One region of the Thioalkalivibrio sp. AKL17 genome, then DNA from elsewhere that is predicted to be linked to it. Evidence: predicted binding sites of a transcription regulator. Region 1 holds the regulator's gene; the other holds the start of a gene.
The links. The regulator FliA, encoded in region 1, starts transcription of late flagellar genes. The targets are predictions, from matches to a motif close to GCTAAAGTTNNNNNNNNNNCNGCCGATA.
Positions count from the first base shown of each region.

Region 2: D577_RS14515 (methyl-accepting chemotaxis protein) is a predicted target of FliA. The motif match lies at 1,945-1,972, and genes of this name have one in related genera.

Region 1 is NZ_KB898764.1:462,316-473,072, reverse strand. It holds gene D577_RS0102170 (chemotaxis protein CheW) at 1-138, opposite strand, end outside; gene D577_RS0102165 (chemotaxis protein CheW) at 277-1,026, opposite strand; gene D577_RS0102160 (ParA family protein) at 1,023-1,826, opposite strand; gene motD (flagellar motor protein MotD) at 1,844-2,719, opposite strand; gene D577_RS0102150 (flagellar motor protein) at 2,727-3,470, opposite strand; gene D577_RS0102145 (chemotaxis response regulator protein-glutamate methylesterase) at 3,472-4,584, opposite strand; gene D577_RS0102140 (chemotaxis protein CheA) at 4,587-6,872, opposite strand; gene D577_RS0102135 (protein phosphatase CheZ) at 6,945-7,727, opposite strand; gene D577_RS0102130 (chemotaxis response regulator CheY) at 7,763-8,143, opposite strand; gene D577_RS0102125 (RNA polymerase sigma factor FliA) at 8,183-8,944, opposite strand; gene D577_RS0102120 (MinD/ParA family protein) at 8,941-9,765, opposite strand; gene flhF (flagellar biosynthesis protein FlhF) at 9,749-10,757, opposite strand, start outside.
Region 2 is NZ_KB898764.1:40,562-47,370, reverse strand. It holds gene D577_RS14515 (methyl-accepting chemotaxis protein) at 11-1,924, opposite strand; gene D577_RS0100220 (DEAD/DEAH box helicase) at 2,095-3,426, opposite strand; gene D577_RS0100215 (EAL domain-containing protein) at 3,598-6,144, opposite strand; gene D577_RS0100210 (methyl-accepting chemotaxis protein) at 6,222-6,809, opposite strand, start outside.

The DNA.
Region 1 (10,757 bases):
GAGGATGTAATCCGGTACGCCGGGTACCGGCGCGATGTCCGACACCTTCAGCACCTCCTGGACCTGGAGCACGTCGATGGCGTAGGTCTCGTCGGCCAGGCTGAAGGTCACGTACGGAGCGGTATCGGCCTTGGCCATGGATTCAACGTCTTGTGCGCTCATGCTCATCCTCTTGGAGCGGTCGTGTCCGCCGGGACGGACACGCAACATGGATTCTTTTTCAATGTAACGGCCGACGTCCTGGCGGCTTGAATGCCACCTGGTCCGGCCGGTGGTTCACTGCTGACCGGACTCCCAGTCCCCGCCCTCGAGACTGCCGTGCAACGCCGTCAGGTCCAGCAGGGTCGCCATCTTCTCGCGATCCACGCCCGCCAGCCACGGCAGCCGGCGCCGTTCGCTGCGCCAGCGCAACTGCTCGGGATCGATCGTGCGGGTCCCGTGGATCGCCCGGCAGGCCAGCGCGAAGCGCGAGTTCGCGAGGAAGACCACCTGACGCGCGGTATCCGGTTCGTACTCCCGGTCCGACGGCGTCACGATGGCGGCCAGGTCGATCAACTGCACCCGCCCCTGGTTGCTGTCCGCGATCCCCAGATACCAGGGGGAATGCGCCGGCGTCGGGCGGATGTTCAGCTGATCCAGCGGTGTCACGCCTCCGAGGTCCACCAGGGGGGCCAGCAGGGTCAGTGGCCCGGCTTCGATCACCAGGGCCGAGAATGGTTTCTCCGGCCGGGGATACGTCGGACCCACGGGAGTTTCCGGCGGCGGTGCGGCGGGGCCGGAAACCGGCGCCGGTTCGCTCGCCGGAACCTCCACCGGGGTGTCCACCGGCTCCAGGATGTCGTCGCGCATCAGGCTGCGCGGGCCGGCCGGTGCCTCGGCCACCGGTGTACGCGAATCCTGCGCGGTCCGTTCCTCCTTCTGCTCGGCGGGGGCCGGCTCCGGCGCATCCAGCAGGTCGCCGAAGTAGTCCTCGAGGGCCTGTGGCTCGGCGAGCAGCGGCCCGTTCTGTTGCCGGTGACGGCTCATTTTGCCTGTCTCCTCTCCCCATGGGTCCGGGGCAGCCGTCCGCCGATGGTTTCCAGCAGGTCGGCATAGGCCAGCACGCCGCGGGCATCCGGGATCATGAAGCACAGCGGCTGTCCTGCGCTGGAGGCATCACGGAACTTGGTATCCACCGGAATCACCCCGGACCAGACCTCGTCGCCGTACTGCCGCCGCAACTCGGCCAGCGCCTCGTGCGCCGCGCGGGTTCGCCGGTCGAACAGGGTCGGGATGATGCGGTAGTTCAGCTGTGCCTTGCGCGATTTCTGGACCATCGTCAGGGTGTTGATCATGCGCTCCAGCCCCTTCAGGGCGAGGAATTCCGTCTGTACCGGGACCAGCAGTTCGTCGCAGGCCGCCAGGGCGTTCACCATCAGCACGCCCAGCATCGGCGGGCAATCCATCAGGACATAGTCGTAGTCGTCCTGCACGCCCTCCAGGGCATGACGCAGCACCAGCCCCATGCCGCCCCGCGTACCGAGCTGACGGTCAAGCGTCGCCAGCGCGGTACTCGCGGTCAGCAGATCCAGTCCCGGGAACGGTGTCTCGCGTATCAGCCCGGCCGGGTCCGGACGCTCGCCTTCCACCGCCTGATTGAACAGTTCGTACACGCCACGCGTCGCGGTCTCGGGGTCGTGTCCGAAATACGCGGTGAGCGAGCCGTGAGGGTCCATGTCCACCAGCAGCACACGCTGGTCCGGACCGGACAGCAGTCCGCCCAGGGTCACCGTCGTGGTGGTCTTGCCCACCCCGCCCTTCTGGTTGGCCACTGCCCAGATCTTCATGCGACGTCCTCTCGTGGCTACGGCGACGGCAATTCGTCGCGCAGCTGTTCCGGTTCCCGTTGTCCGTCTTCGCGCGGGGGAGCCCCGGGCAGCACCACGATCGCCACCCGGCGGTTTTCCGCCCGCCCGGCCGCGGTCTCGTTGTCCGCCACCGGTCGATATTCCCCGTGCCCCAGCGCCACCATGTCGGCCGGGTCCATGCCCTGTTGTTCGAACATCCTGACCACTGTGGCCGCCCGCGCGGCGGACAGTTCCCAGTTGGAAGGATAGACCGCGGTGGTAATCGGCACATTGTCGGTATGCCCCTCGACGTGAATGCGCGCCGCGCGCGGCGCCAGCACCCCCGCGATATCTTCCAGCACGGGCTCCGCGTCCGGGTTCAAAGTGGCCTCGCCGCTGGGGAACAGCAACTGGCTGGTGATCTCGATCTCCAGCCAGTAGGTGTCCCGCGTCACGTCCACCTGCCCGTCCTCGATCATCGGTGCCATCGCCGATTCGATCTCGGCGGCGACCTCGGCGATCTCGTCCAGCAGGCCCTGCAGATCTTCGTCACCGCGCTCCTCGAACAGACCCGAGGCCGCCCGGTCCAGAGCTTGCGGGCCCTCGTCCAGCAGCCCCGGCCGGATGTCGATGGGCGCCAGCGAACGCGGTACGTCCGCGTCCGACGGTGGTGCGACCACACCGGGATCGCCGACCTGGATCGGTTCCAGCTGCCCCGGGGTCCCGAAGGCTTCCACCAGCGAGTCGGACAGCACCCGGTACTTGCCTTCGTCGACCGAGGAGATCGCATACATCACCACGAAAAATGCGAGCAGCAGCGTCACGAGGTCGCCGTAGGGGATCGCCCAGGCTTCGTGGTTGGCTTCCTCCTCCTGATGTTTGCGCCGGGCCATGTTCGTCCTACCCGTGCACGTAGCCGCCGAGCTTGCTCTCGATATTGCGGGGGTTCTCTCCCTCCGCGATCGCGATCAGACCCTCCATCAGCATCTCCTGGTGACGGGAGCGTTCCTGCACCAGTGCCTTCAGCTTGTTGGCCACCGGCAGGAACAGCAGATTCGCCGAAGCGATCCCGTAGACCGTGGCCACGAACGCGGCCGCGATCCCGGCGCCCAGGCGATCCGGATCGGTCAGGTTCTGCATCACGGCCATCAGCCCCATGACCGCGCCCACGATGCCGAGCGTGGGCGCATACACCCCCATGCTCTCGAAGACCTTGGCGCCCTGCAGATCGAAGGCCTCGCGGTTGTCCACGTCGGATTCCAGGATCTGCCGGATCACCTGCGGTTCGGATCCGTCCACCAGCAGCTGCAGCCCCTTGCGGGCGAACGGGTCGCGTTCCTCTTCGGCTACGCTCTCCAGTCCGAGAAGTCCTTCCTTGCGCGCGATGTTCGACCATTCCACCACGCGGCGAATCATCGCAGCGTTGTCGATCGCCGGCGGACGAAAGACCCACGGCAGCATCTTCATGCCGTGCATGAAGACTCCCAGGCGCGCCTGCACCAGCGTCGCGCCGAGGGTTCCCAGCACCACGATGATGAACGCCGCGGCATTCCACAGCGCACCGATCCCGCTACCCTTGGCGATGCTGCCGCCCAGCACCGCAACGAGCCCCAGGAGAATCCCGATGAGGCTCAGGATATCCACGTCAGCAGAACCCCTTGACCAGTGCCGGCCCGATCTCCTGCAACGGATACACGTGGTCCGTCAATCCGGCCTCCGCGACGGCCGCCGGCATGCCGTACACCACCGAGGTCGCCGCATCCTGTGACCACACCTGGGCCCCGCAACCCTTCAGCGCGCGCACGCCCTCGCGGCCGTCCGCCCCCATGCCGGTCAGGATGACGGCCAGGACCTGGCCGCGCAGCGCATCGACGGCCGATTCGAAGGCCGCGTCCACGCTCGGCTTGTAGATGGTGCCCGCCGGACTCTCGGTCACCCGCACGCGGGTCTGGGAACCGCGTTCCAGCGTCAGCTGCTGGCCACCGGGGGCCAGCAGAGCCGTGCCCGGACGCAGGAAGTCGCCGTCCACCGCCTGCTTGATGCGGATCGGGCAGATCGCGTCCAGTCGTTCGGCGAACGCCGGGGTGAAGCTTGCCGGCATGTGCTGGACCAGCACCACCGGGAGCGGAAAGTTCGCCGGCAGGTGCTTGAGCACCTCCTGCAACGCCACCGGCCCGCCGGTGGAGGTCCCGATCAGCACCGCGCGCAGGGAGCTGAGCGGTGCCGGCGGACGGGCCACCGGCGGCTTGGGGGTCTCGCGCGCGGTTTCGCTCGCCTTGCGGTCCGCCGCCTGACGGCGTTCCGAGACCGGTGCCTCGGTTTTCGGCCGGTCCCCTCCCGGCGCGCTGGAGGAACGAGCGCGGCTGCGTGCCAGGCTGCGGACCCGCCGGCGCAGCAGGGCACGCGCACTGTCTTCGTCCCCGGCCATGTCGGAGAAGCGTTTGGGCAGAAAGTCGACCGCACCGGCCTCCAGCGCGTCCAGGGTTGCCTGGGCACCCTCGGTGGTCAGGCTGGAGAACATCAGGATCGGTCGCGGATGGTCGGCCATGATCTTGCGGACCGCCGTGATGCCGTCCATCACCGGCATCTCGATGTCCATGGTCACGACATCCGGGTCCAGTTCCTTCACGGCGTCGACCGCCTTCTGGCCATCCTCGGCCGTACCCACGACCTCGATCCCGATATCCGCGTTCAGGATCTCCGCAATCCGGCGTCGGAAAAACCCGGAATCATCCACCACCAGAACCTTGACCGGCATCCTCAGCCCTCAGCTCGTCGGGCGGCCCGGCGCGCGCGCCCGCTGCCCGGTACCTGATTCACCAGCAGGGTGACCAGGTCCGAGACATCCAGAATGAGTGCAATGCCACCATCGCCGGTAATGGTAGCGCCCGCCAGGCCCTTGACCCCCTGAAGATTCTGGCCCAGAGGCTTGATGACAACTTCTTCCTGCCCCACCAGACCGTCGACCACCAGGCCGACCTTGCGGTCGGCCGCATGGACCACGACCACATGGGCGTTCTCGCGGGGTTCCGGTTCCACGCCGGGCTTCGCCCAGCGCGACAGATAATGGATCGGCAGGGTCTGGTTGCGCACCACAATGACTTCCTGCTCGTCCACGTAATGGGTCTGGGTGAGGTCCAGATCGAGGATCTCGGAGACCGCCGCCAGCGGGATCGCGAAACGGCGTTCGCCCAGGATCACCATCAGCGCCGGCAGGATCGCCAGGGTCAGCGGCAGCTTCACCCGCAACGTCGTGCCGACGCCGACCTCCGATTCGATCTCCACGGTGCCGTTGAGCTGGTTCAGGCTGGTCTTGACCACGTCCATGCCCACGCCCCGGCCGGAGACATCCGAGATCTCGGCCTTGGTCGAAAAGCCGGCCATGAAGATCACGTTGAAGGCCTCGCGGTCGGTCATGCGCTCGGCCATCGCGGGCTCCATCAGCTCCTTTTCCACCGCCTTGCGGCGTAGCGCATCCGGATCCATGCCACGTCCGTCGTCCTTGATGATCAGGGCGATATGGTCGCCCTCCTGGGCGGCCCCGAGGACCACCGTGCCGCGCCGCGGCTTGCCGGCTGCCTCGCGCTCGTCGGGCATCTCGATCCCGTGGTCCACCGCATTGCGCACCAGATGCACCATCGGGTCCGACAGGGCCTCGACCAGGTTCTTGTCGAGGTCGGTCTCCTCGCCAAAGATCTCCAGATCGATTTCCTTGCCCAGATTCCGGGAGAGATCGCGGATCACGCGAGGGAAACGGTTGAAGACCTTCTTCACCGGCTGCATGCGGGTCTTCATTACCGAGGCCTGGAGGTCGGAGGTCACCAGCGCCAGCGAACTGATCGCCTTGCCCAGTTCATCGTCCACGTGCTCGGAGCGCAGCATGCTCAGCCGGTTGCGCACCAGCACCAGCTCGCCCACAAGATTCATGATCTCGTCGAGGCGCTCGGTATCCACGCGCACCGAAGTCTCGCCCTGATTTCCGCCACCGCCCTGGCCGCCGCCCCCGGCACCCCCGCCGGAAGCACCGCCGCGCCCACCGCCGGACGTGGGCGCCGGACCGGAACTTTCCGCCTTCTGTTCCTTCCCGCCCGTGCCTCCGGGCGAGGCTGCCGCCGGCTCTGCGGCAGGCGCGGTGTCCGCGTGTTCGGTGCCGCCGGCCCCGGCGGCGGACGCCGAACCTTCCGGAACCGGTTCCGCAGCGGCGGACGGGCCCGGCTCGGCCGGTTCGGCCGGCGTGGTGGGTGGGCCGGCTCCTTTCGCCTGCAGTTCGTCGAGCAGGCTCTCGAACTCATCGTCGGTGATCTCGTCGTCGCCCCCACCCGCGTCACCGCCATCCGCAGCCGCGACCTCCGGGGCCGCCTCCGCTGCCGTGCCCGGATCCACCGGTTTCGGTGGCTGGTCTCCGTGCAGGCTGTCCAGCAGGGCCTCGAACTCGTCGTCGGTGATCTCGTCCCCGGCACCCACGCGGACTTCGTCATCGCCCGGCGCGTCATCCGCTGCCGGCTCCGGCGCGGACGGCGGTTCGGCCGCTTCCTCCAGCGCCTCCTCCGGCCAGTCGTCGGCCGATCCCGGTGCTGCCTCCCCGGCCGGAGCCGCGTCCGGCGTTTCTTCCGCGACCGGGGCGGCTTCGTCCCCGCCGCCGGCGGCGGGGACCGTTTCGTTGCGCGCCATGCTTCGCAGGGTGTCGACCAGATCTTCGGGCGCCGGCGTCGGCTCCTGGCCGTCGCGCAGCTCGCCGAACATCACGTTGAGCGAGTCCAGGACCCGCAGCATCGTGTCCATCAGATGACCGTCCACCTGACGTTCGTGATTGCGCAGCAGGTTGAAAACGTCTTCGGCGTTGTGGCAGACCGTCACCAGCGGGTCCAGCCCGAGAAAACCGGCCCCGCCCTTGATGGTATGGAAACTGCGGAAGACCGCATTCAGCAGATCGGTATCGTCCGGATGCTGTTCCAGGTCGATCAGCTGTTCGTTCAGGCCTTCCAGCAGCTCCCCCGCCTCGATCAGGAAGTCCTGGAGGATTTCGTCGTTGGGGTCGATGGCCATGCGGTCTCTCCGTTCCGGTGACTCGAATCGTCGGCAGATGGCTGCCGGTGCAAGGGGATCCCGGGACGGACCCTAGAACCCCAGGCTCGACAGCAGATCGTCCACCTCGTCCTGTCCTTGAACGACATCCGTGCCGGAATCTTGAGTGTGGGGCACCGCGGGTCCATGCCCGCGGCGGTCCTCCTCGCGTGCGGTTTCTTCCGCCTCCGGGGCCTGTTCGGCCGCCGCCCGGGCATCCTTCTCCAGGCGCCCGGAAGACAGGCGGATCAGCGAGACCAGGCTTTCCTCCAGGTCCGTGACCAGACGGATGACCCGCCGGATCACCTGCCCGGTGAGATCCTGGTAGCTCTGTGCCATCAGGACCTGCGACAGCAACCGGCGCAGTTCTTCGGTGTCCTTGCCGGTCTGTTCGAAAAACGCATCGAGTTCGCGCGCGAACTCGCGGAATTCCTCCACCGACAGTTCGCGGTTGCGGAACCGGGTCCATTTCTCGGTGAGTTCCGCGGCACGCCCGGCGAACGCCTCGGCAATCGGCAGGGACGATTCCACCGCATTCAGGGTTTCGTGCGTGGCCTGTTCGGTCTGGGTCACCACGTAACTCAGACGCTCGCGTGCATCCGGAATCTCGTCCTGCGCCAGCTCGACCAGACGCGAATCGCCCCGGAAGCTCTCCAGGGCCTCGTGCAGTTCGCGGGTCAGTTTGCCCAGTTCGTCGAACAGTTCGCGCTCGTAAGGCCGCGCGAGCTCCTGGATCAGGCGGCGCGAAGCCTCCTCGTCACCGCCTTCCAGAGCGCCCACCAGCTCCCGCGCCAGCGCGAGCCGGTCTTCCCCGGAGGCATTCTCTTGTTCGGTCATCGGGTCTCTCTTGCCGTGTCAGCCGGTCGCGGTATTCAGCCTTGAGCTTCAATACGTTCGAAGATCTTTTCGATCTTCTCCTTGAGCGTCTCGGCCGTGAAGGGCTTCACAATGTAACCGTTCACGCCGGCCTCTGCCGCCTCCACGATCTGATCGCGCTTGGCTTCGGCCGTGACCATCAGCACCGGCAACGATTTCAGCCGCTCGTCCTTGCGCACCTCGCGCAGGAGGTCGATGCCCGGCATGTTGGGCATGTTCCAGTCGGTGATCAGAAAATCGAAGTCGCCGTTCTGCAGCATCGGCAGGGCGGTGCTCCCGTCGTCGGCCTCCATGGTGTTGTTGAAGCCAAGATCCCGCAGGAGATTCTTGATGATGCGCCGCATCGTGGAGAAGTCGTCCACGATCAGGATTTTCATACCCTTGTCCACAGTTCGCTCCGGGAATGTGTTTGAACCTTAGAATATCTGCAGGGACTCGACGTCTTCGAGCCACGAGCCCAGACGCGCCCGCAGACGGTGCACCGCCTGGCTGCGGATCTGGCTGACGCGCGATTCGGTCACGTCCAGCACCGCACCGATCTCGCGCAGGTTGAGTTCTTCGGTGTAGTACAGGTTGAGCACCAGTCGTTCGCGCTCGGGCAGATCGCCCAGTGCGCCGGCCAGTTCCTCGCGGAACTCCCCGGCCTCGATGCGCCGCGACGGGGACTGCTCCTGCCCTTCCAGCACGCGATCCGCCTCGCCCTCCGGGCCGCCCACCTCGTCCAGCGCGAACAGATGGGCACCGGCATGATCATCCAGCATCTGGTAGTAGGTTTCCACCGGGACGCCCAGCTCCTCGGCGATCTCCGGAGCGCGAGCGGCGCGGCCCTCGCGGGCCTCCACCGTCTGCATCGCCTCGGAGATCCGCCGGCTGTTGCGGTGCACCGAGCGCGGCGTCCAGTCGCTGCGACGCAGCTCGTCGATCATCGCCCCGCGGATGCGGATCCCGGCGTAGGTGGCGAAGGTCGCCCCCTGGCCGCCTTCGAACTGCCGCGCGGCCTCGATCAGCCCCACCATGCCTGCCTGCACCAGGTCATCCACCTGCACCGAGGCCGGCAGCCGGGCCATCAGGTGATGGGCGATCCGATTCACCAGCTCGACGTGGTCCGCGACCAGCTGATCCGGTCCCCCGGTCCCCGCCCGGGCGTATCCCGAAAGTCTGTTCTTTGGCGTGTTCATGCGCTTTGCAGCATCCTCTCGACGAAGAATCCAACCCCCCCGCTGGCGCCGCGGGCCACCGGCCAGCCGTCGACCTTGCGCGCGAGCTCGAGGAACGCCCGTCCCGCCGGGCTGCCCGGGGACTGCTGCACCACCGGCGCCCGTTTCTGCACCGCCTGGCGCAGGGCATCATCCAGCGGAATCACGCCCACCAGATCCAGTATGACCTCCGGCAGATAGGTGGAACAAACCGCCTGCAGCTTCTGCATCACGCGTTCCGCCCCGGCACGGCCCTGCACCATGTTCGCGACCACGCGGAACCGGTTCACGCCATGATCCCGATGCAGGACCTTGATCAGCGCATAGGCGTCGGTCATCGATGCCGGCTCGTCGGTGACCACCACCAGGGTCTCCTGCACGGCCTGACAGAAACTGGTCACCGACTCCTGCAACCCGGCCGCGGTATCCACCACCAGCACGTCCAGCGGTCGCGTATACATGCTGAAGGCCTGGATCAGGCCGTGATGTTCCGGCCGGCTCAGGTTGGCCATGGTCGCGATCCCGGACGCGGAAGGCACCACGCGGATTCCCTCCGGGCCCTCGATGATCACGTCTTCCAGATCCTCGACGTCCCCGGTCACCAGGTCGTGCAGCGTCCGCTGCGGACGCAGGCCCAGCAGCACATCGACGTTTGCGAGCCCCAGGTCCGCATCGAACAGCATGACCTCGCGTCCCAGTCGGGCCAGTCCGACCGACAGGTTGACCGAGACATTGGTCTTGCCGACCCCGCCCTTGCCCGAGGCCACCGCGACCACCTTCAGGGGCTTAGTGTTGTGTGACATGATGTCCCTTCAGCACCGGTTGAATCATTTCGAGCGGCGCGGGCTCCTCGCCCGCGGCCGGCTCGTCCGCGGATCGCGGTCGCCGGGCCTCGCGTTCCGTCGCCTGGCGCCGCCGCCAGGCCTGCATCGCCTCGTCGACCCAGGCATCGGCCGCCCCGTGCTCGGGTTCTTCCTGCAGCGCCAGGCGGGTCAGATGTCCGGTATCCACGCGATGGAAATCCTCGGCGATGCGCTGGCCGTCGCTCATGAACGCAACACCCAGCGGCTGGTCCAGCAGTACCGAAAGCACCTCGCCCAGCTGTTCCGCCTCGTCCAGCTTGGTCAGTACCAGGGCCGAGGGTTCCGTGGGGGCGAAAGCCTCCAGCACCCGGCGCAGGGCCATGCCCTGGGTAGTGGCCGCGATCACCAGCCAGGTCTCCGCGCGCACGTCCGCAGGCATGTCCGTCAGCAGGGGTTCCCGCGGAGCGGTACGCGGCGACTGCCCGGCGGTATCCACCAGGATCAGGTGCCCGCTGCCCGCCGAGCGCCGCGCCATCTCGCGCAGCTCGGCCTCGGTTTCCACCACACACACCGCGGTTCCCGCCATCTGGCCGAAGGCCTGCAACTGCCGCGTCGCGCCGATGCGCTGGGCGTCCATGGTGACCAGGGTGACCGAATCCGGCCCCATGCGGCGGATCTGGCGCAGTGCAATCCGTGCAATGGTGGTGGTTTTGCCGACCCCCGTCGGTCCCTCCAGCGCGAGCACCCCGCCCTCGTCGAGGATGGAGGCGCGCGCGGTCACGATGGCACCCGACAGGCGCGCCCGCAGGCGCTCCCATGCCTCCTCCGAGGTGTGATCGTCGAGGATGCTGCCGGCCAGGCTGCGCGCCAGCGGCTCGCGGAAGCCCAGATCCATCAGCCGCGCCTTGCATTCGGCCGCCAGTGGATGCCGCGCCGCCCAGCGGGCCTGCTCGTTCTCTTCGTACTGCCGCGTCAGCAGACTGCGCAGATCC
Region 2 (6,809 bases), 420 kb from region 1:
CGGGTTCGCCTCAGTCGCCGGACTTGCGGTAGCCGGCGACCTCCTGCTGCAGCTGTCGGGCGAGGCCCTCCAGGGCCTCCACCGCCTGCTGCATATCGGTCGCGCCGTCGGCACTCTGGGCCGCCAGATCGTTGATATGGTGCACGTTGCGGTTGATCTCCTCGGCGACCTGGCTCTGCTGCTCGGTGGCGCTGGCCACCTGCCGGGTCATGTCGTCGATGGTGCTGACCGACTGGTCGATGGCGTCCAGTGAACTGCGGGCCTCCTCCGCCTTGCCAACGCTGGATTCGGCCTGCTGCTGACTGGCATCCATGGCCTCCACCGCACGGCCGGCCGCGCCCTGCAGCCGCTCGATGATCCCGCGGATCTCCCCGGTGGAGTCGTTGGTGCGCTGCGCCAGGTGCCGGACCTCGTCCGCCACCACCGCGAAGCCGCGTCCGGCCTCCCCGGCACGTGCCGCCTCGATGGCCGCGTTCAGCGCCAGCAGGTTGGTCTTGTCGGCGATCTCCTCGATCACCTGCAGGATCGTACCGATGTTGTCGCTGTCGCCCTTGAGCTCGTCGATCACGTCGCGCGAGCGGTTAATCTCCCCGGCCAGGGCATTGATGGTCTCCTGCGTGGCGGACACCACGTCGCGCCCCCCATGCACCGCCTGAGTCGCCTGATCGGCCTGCTCCGCGGTGCTCTGGGTATTGTTCGCAACCTCCTGCACGGTGGCCGACATCTCGTTCATCGCCGTCACCACCTGCTCCACGTCACTGCGCTGCTCGCCGGTCGCCCGGCTGAGTTCCGCACTGCGTCCTTCCAGCTGACGCGCCGAGGCGGCGATGCCGTCGGCCGCGTCCGCGACCTGGCCTATCAGTCCCGACAGCCGTTCCATCACCTGGTTGAACGCACTGCCGGTGCGGCCGATCTCGTCGCGCGTGGCGATATCCACGCGATACCCCAGATCTGCCGAGCCGCTGCCCACCGCTTCCAGGCCAGTAGCCAGACGCTCCAGCGGCCGGGTCAGCACCCCGGCGTAGATCCAGCCAATGGCCAGGGCGACCAGGAAGGCCACCACCCAGAGCCCCCACAACAGCCACCACAGCATGTTCACGGGGGCATACAGCTCGCCCAGGGTCTGGTCGACGATCAGGCCCCAGTGGACGTCATACTCCTGCGCCATTTCCGGGAGCATCCGGGTCAGACCCCATTTGCGGTCACCGTCGCCGCTGAGGAATTCGCCGCCCGGGTCCCCTTCGCGATGGCGCAGCGGGGCCTGCATGATGGTGTATTCGCTCATGTCGTACCCGAACCGGTCCATGTTCCGGTGCCCGATCAGCCGTCCGTCGCCGTTGAACAGTGTGGCGCGACCGGTCTCTCCGATCGCCACGCGGTCAGACACCGACTTGACGGCGTCCATCGGCAGCTGTGCCGCCAGGACCCGGCCGTCATCCAGGGGTTCCAGATAGGTGATGAAGCGCCCGTCGGCGGAGTCCGCCCCGACGTCGACATCCAGCAGGCGGTCACCGGCCTGCGCCGCGCGCACCTTGCCTTCTCGGGTGGCGCCCGGGCCCGCGCCGGCGCGTTCGGCCATGCGCCCCGACTCCGCCACGACTTCCGCGGCGTCATCCAGCAGGCCGGCCCAGCGGAACCCTTCGTACTCGGCACGCAACCCTTCCAGCGCCGTTTCCGCATCCCGCGGATCGGCGAGCTCGGCCCGGGCCACGCTGCGCAGAGCCTGACCGTGTTCCACCACGCGCCGGTCGACTGCCGCCTGCACCTGCTCGCCGACGTTGATCAGCGTCTGTTCCAGGCTGGCGTTCAGCTGACCCTTCATGCTGTGGAAGGTCACCCCGCCCATGATGGACAGCGGGATGGTGCTGACCGCGATCACCAGCAGGATCAGTTTGAGGCGCAGGCCCTGTATCTTCATCGTCATCCTCCGGTTCCTGATCCCTTTGACGGCCAATCTCCAGCCGCCTTGAGCCCCACGAAAAAACGCACCCCGGGAGGTGCGTTTCGTGTACTACTTCACATTTCTTCGGGAGCGGACGGAAGACGCTCGCCCCGCATTCCCCGGTGCCGCGCCGCGACACCGGGGAAGCCGTGTCAGCGGCGCCCGGAGGCGGCCTGACCGCGACCCCGGCCTTCGGCGCCGCGGCCCTGCCCCTGCCGCGGGCCACCTCCGCCGCGTCCGGAACGATTGCCGGCGCCATTTCCGTTGCCCTTGCCACGGGGAGCACCACTGCCCTTGCCACGGCCACGGCGGGGGCGGTCATCCGCCACCGGCTGCGGCGCCGCGTAGCCGTCGGTCTCCATCCGCTCGATCGGACGCTGGATCAGCTTTTCGATCCCGGCCAGCAGCTTCAGCTCGTCGCCGCCAACCAGCGACAGCGCCGAGCCTTCACACCCCGCGCGGCCGGTGCGGCCGATGCGATGCACATAGTCCTCGGGCACGTTGGGCAGCTCGAAGTTGACCACCTGCGGCAGCTGGTCGATGTCCAGCCCGCGCGCGGCGATATCCGTGGCGACCAGAACCGGCACACGGCCGGACTTGAACTGCTCCAGTGCCCGGGTGCGGGCGTTCTGGCTCTTATTGCCGTGGATCGCGGCGGACTGCACCCCGTCCTTGGTCAACTTGTCCGCAAGGCGATCGGCCCCGTGTTTGGTCCGCGTGAACACCAGCACCTGCTCCCAGTCGTTGCTGCGGATCAGATGGCTCAGCAGATCCCGCTTCTGATGGCTTTCCACCAGGTGGACCTTCTGCTCCACGCTCTCCGAGGCGGTGTTGCGTGCCGCCACTTCCACGCAGGCCGGGTCGGTCAGCAGGCCGTCGGCCAGCTTGCGGATGTCATTGGAGAAGGTGGCCGAAAACATCAGGTTCTGCCGCTTCTTCGGCAGCATCGCGATCAGCTTGCGGATGTCGCGGATGAAGCCCATGTCGAGCATGCGATCCGCCTCGTCCAGCACCAGGATCTCCACCCCGGACAGGTCGATCGTCTTCTGGTTCGCGTGATCCAGCAGGCGCCCGGGCGTGGCTACCACCACGTCCATGCGGCTGCGCAGCGCGCGGATCTGCGGATTCATGCCCACCCCACCGAAGATGGTCATGGAGCGCTGCTCCAGATGCTGGCCGTAAGTCTTCACCGAATCGTGAACCTGGGAAGCCAGCTCCCGCGTCGGGGTCAGCACCAGGGCGCGCGGACGGCCGTTGCCGGCGCGCGCCGGCGGATTTTCCGCCAGCTTCTGCAGGATTGGCAGGGTGAAGCCGGCGGTCTTGCCGGTTCCGGTCTGGGCCGCGGCCAGCAGGTCGCGACCGGCCAGCACTTCGGGGATGGCCCCGGCCTGGATCGGCGTGGGATGGGTGTAGCCGGCGGCGGAAAGCGCGCGCAGCAGGGGCTCGGCCAGATTCAGGCCGGCAAAAGTCGGTTGGTCAGACATGAGTGCTCCAGCGCAACCCGCCGCTCAACGCTCGGCCAAGGGGCACCCATCGGGGAAGACGACATCGGGGGGATCGAAACGATCAAGTGAACGGACGCTGACGGGCGAGGCGTTCGGTAATCCGCCACCATACGGCCTTCCCGGCCCCATTACAAGCCAGCGCGGGCTGGCTCAATCACGGCAGGGGCACTGCTCGGCCGGCACCGGAGGGGACCACAGATACCCCTGCCCCTCGCGACACCCGACCTGCAGCAGGAAATCACGCTGCGCTTCGGTCTCGATACCCTCGCCAATCACTTCAAGATCCAGGGTCCGCGCAAGCGCGAGGATCGCACGAATGATGTCCTCGTTGGAGCGGGAACGCCCGATATCCTGCACCAGCGACTGGTCCAGCTTGAGGCGGTTCAGCGGCATGCGATGCAGCAGGGCCAGATTGGAATAGCCGGTGCCGAAATCGTCCATTGCCAGCTCGACTCCCAGCTCCTTGAGCCGCCCCAGCTCGGCCAGTGCGTTCTCCGGAGTACGCATCAGCATGGTCTCGGTCACTTCCAGTTCCAGGCGATGCGGTTGCAGGCCGTAGCGGTCCAGGACCGACTGCACCATTCGGGTCAGATGCCCGTCTTCCAGCTCCATCACCGACAGGTTCACCGCCATGCGGGGGACATGAAGCCCCTGCGCATCCCGCTCCGCCAGGTGGGCGCAGGCCTGGTCCAGCACCCACTGATCGATCGCCATGACCAGCCCGGTTTCCTCGGCCAGCGGGATGAATTCCCCCGGGGACACCCGGCCCCGTTCCGGGTGGTTCCAGCGTACCAGTGCCTCGACCCCGGTCAGGACGAACGGGTCCAGGCCATATTGGGGCTGCAGAAACAGCTCGAACTCCTCGCGCACCAGCGCCTCGCGAAGATCGCTTTCCAGCAGGGTGCGCCGCGATGTGCGTTCCCCCAGACCGGAGACGTAGGCTTCCCGGCGGTTGCCTCCTCCGCGCCGCGCCTCGTCCAGCGCCAGTTCCGCCGCGGTCACCAGTTCTTCGGTGGTGGCCCCGTCCACCGGGAATTCCGCATAGCCCGCGCTTACGGTAACCCGCAGGGACCGTCCCGCCAGCCGGAACGGTTCGCGCAGCACGTCCAGGAGTCCGTCGAGCCACTGCTCGCGGGCCTCCCCCGCTGGCGGCCGTTCCAGCAGCAGGGCAAACTCGTCCGCGCCGGAGCGCGCCACCGTGTCCTGCGGGCCGGCATACTGTGACAGACGCTGGGCGACGCCGAGGAGGACCTGGTCCGCCAGCGCCGTGCCCAGCGTCTCGTTCAGCCCCTTGAAGCGGTCGACATCCAGCAGGACGATCAGCCGTCGCGACTCGTCCTGCCCCATCGCCATCTCGATGCTATGTCCGATCCGGTCGTGCAGCAGGGTCCGATTGGGCAGCCCGGTCCGGCTGTCGTAATGGCTCAGAAGGCGCAGCTGCTCACGCTGTTCAAAGCTCTGGGTCAGGTCGGTCCAGCTGCCGATGATCTCGCCCACTCCACTACGGGTGGGCGCGGGACTCCACTGCATCTCGTCCCGCACGCGGCGCACCCGGCCCCGGGCGTCATACAATCGGTATTCGATCACCGCATGTCCCTGCTCCCGCGCCTGTTCACGCGCCCGCCGGGCCAGGGTTCGGTCTTCCGGATGCAGACATTCACGCCACCAGCCGGGTCGCAGCGCTTCCTCGGGGGAGTAGCCGAACAGCGGATGGAGGTTGCCACTGACCCAGTGCAGCGGGTCCCCGGCGGAGGACAGCGAGTAGATCACCACCGGCGAGCTGTCGAGCAGATGCCGAAAGCGGCGGTTGGCCCGTTTCAGTTCCCGCGCGCGCCACCGCACCTGCCAGCGCAGGACCAGTGCCAGCACGCCGAACAGAAGCGCCAGCCCGCCCGCGCTCGCAAGGACCGGCGCCGCCCAGCGGGGCAGCACCCCCCGGACTTCCGGGGTCAGCGTCTCGGCCATGGCCCGGTGATACGGTGAATCGGGCGTGCCCTTCCACGAAGCCAGATGACGATCCACGGCCTCCAGGATGGCCGGGTCCAGCGCGGGCGAGGCGGCGAAATACAGCCCCGTGTGGTCGGAGGAGACCGGCGTTTCGAACAGTCCGGAGCGCTCCGCGTGACGCCCGCCGTGGAAATTGTTGGTCACCGCGACGTCCGCAGCCCCCGCGTCCACCGCCTCCAGCACCCGGTCCAGAGACTGGCGGCTTGCCAGGCGCGGCTCACCATCCCCCGACGGCTCCATCTCCCGGGTCAGCCAGCCCTCGTGCACCGAACCCTCCAGCACCGCGATCCGCTGGTCCGTCAGGTCCGCCAGCGAGCGCACCGACGCCTCGCGCGGGGCATAGACCTGGCTCCATGACTGCGCGACCGGGATTTCGTGGAAACGAAACCGATGCTCGCGCTCCCCGGTCAGGGCCACATCCGGCATCAGGTCCAGTTCGCCCCCCTCCAGTTGCGCCAGGCATTCGGCCCACTGGCAGTCCCGGTACTCCAGGCGCCACCCTTCCCGCTCGGCCAGGGCCTCCAGCAGGACCGGGAACAGCCCGGCCGGGCGTCCGTCTTCCCGTGTGTAGATCTTGGGCTCGTTCTCGTACAGCCCCACCCGCAGCATCGTCGGGTCGTCCCGCGAAGTATCGCCACCACATCCGGCGAGTACAAAAAAGCCCGCGACCACCAGCGTGGGCGCAGGCATTCGCCATAGCCGATCTACGGCGTTCCTTGCTGTGGACATGCGGGCCTCCGGCCTTCCACCGTTCGACCCGTCTTATCCTACACCCGAAAACGCTCCACGCGCTGGCGCAATTCGGACGCCAGTCGCGAAAGCTGCTCGCTGGCCGTGGCCACCTGGCTGGAGGCGCTGAAGCTCTCGTCCGCCACGGTGCTGATGTTCTGCACGTTGCGGTTGATCTCCTCGGAGACGGTGCTCTGCTCCTCGGCCGCGCTGGCGATCTGGGTGGTCATCTCGTCAATCGTGCGGATGGACTGGCTCAGCTGCTCCAGGCGATCGCGCACACCGTGGACTTCCTCGACCACGCTGCGGGCACTGTTCTCGTTGGTCTCCATCGCGCCCACTGCGTTCTTCACGCCCTTCTGCAGGCCGGTAATGATGGAACCAATCCGCTCGGTGGACTCGTGGGTACGCCCGGCCAGCACCCGCACCTCGTCGGCCACCACCGCAAAGCCACGGCCGGCCTCGCCGGCCCGCGCCGCCTCGATCGCCGCGTTCAGGGCCAGCAGGTTGGTCTGCTCGGTGATCTCCTGGATCATGTTCAGGATCTGGCCGATCTCTTCGCTCTTCTCGGCCACCTCGCGCACCGCATCCGACGAAGAGTGGATCTCGGAAGACAGCCGGTCCAC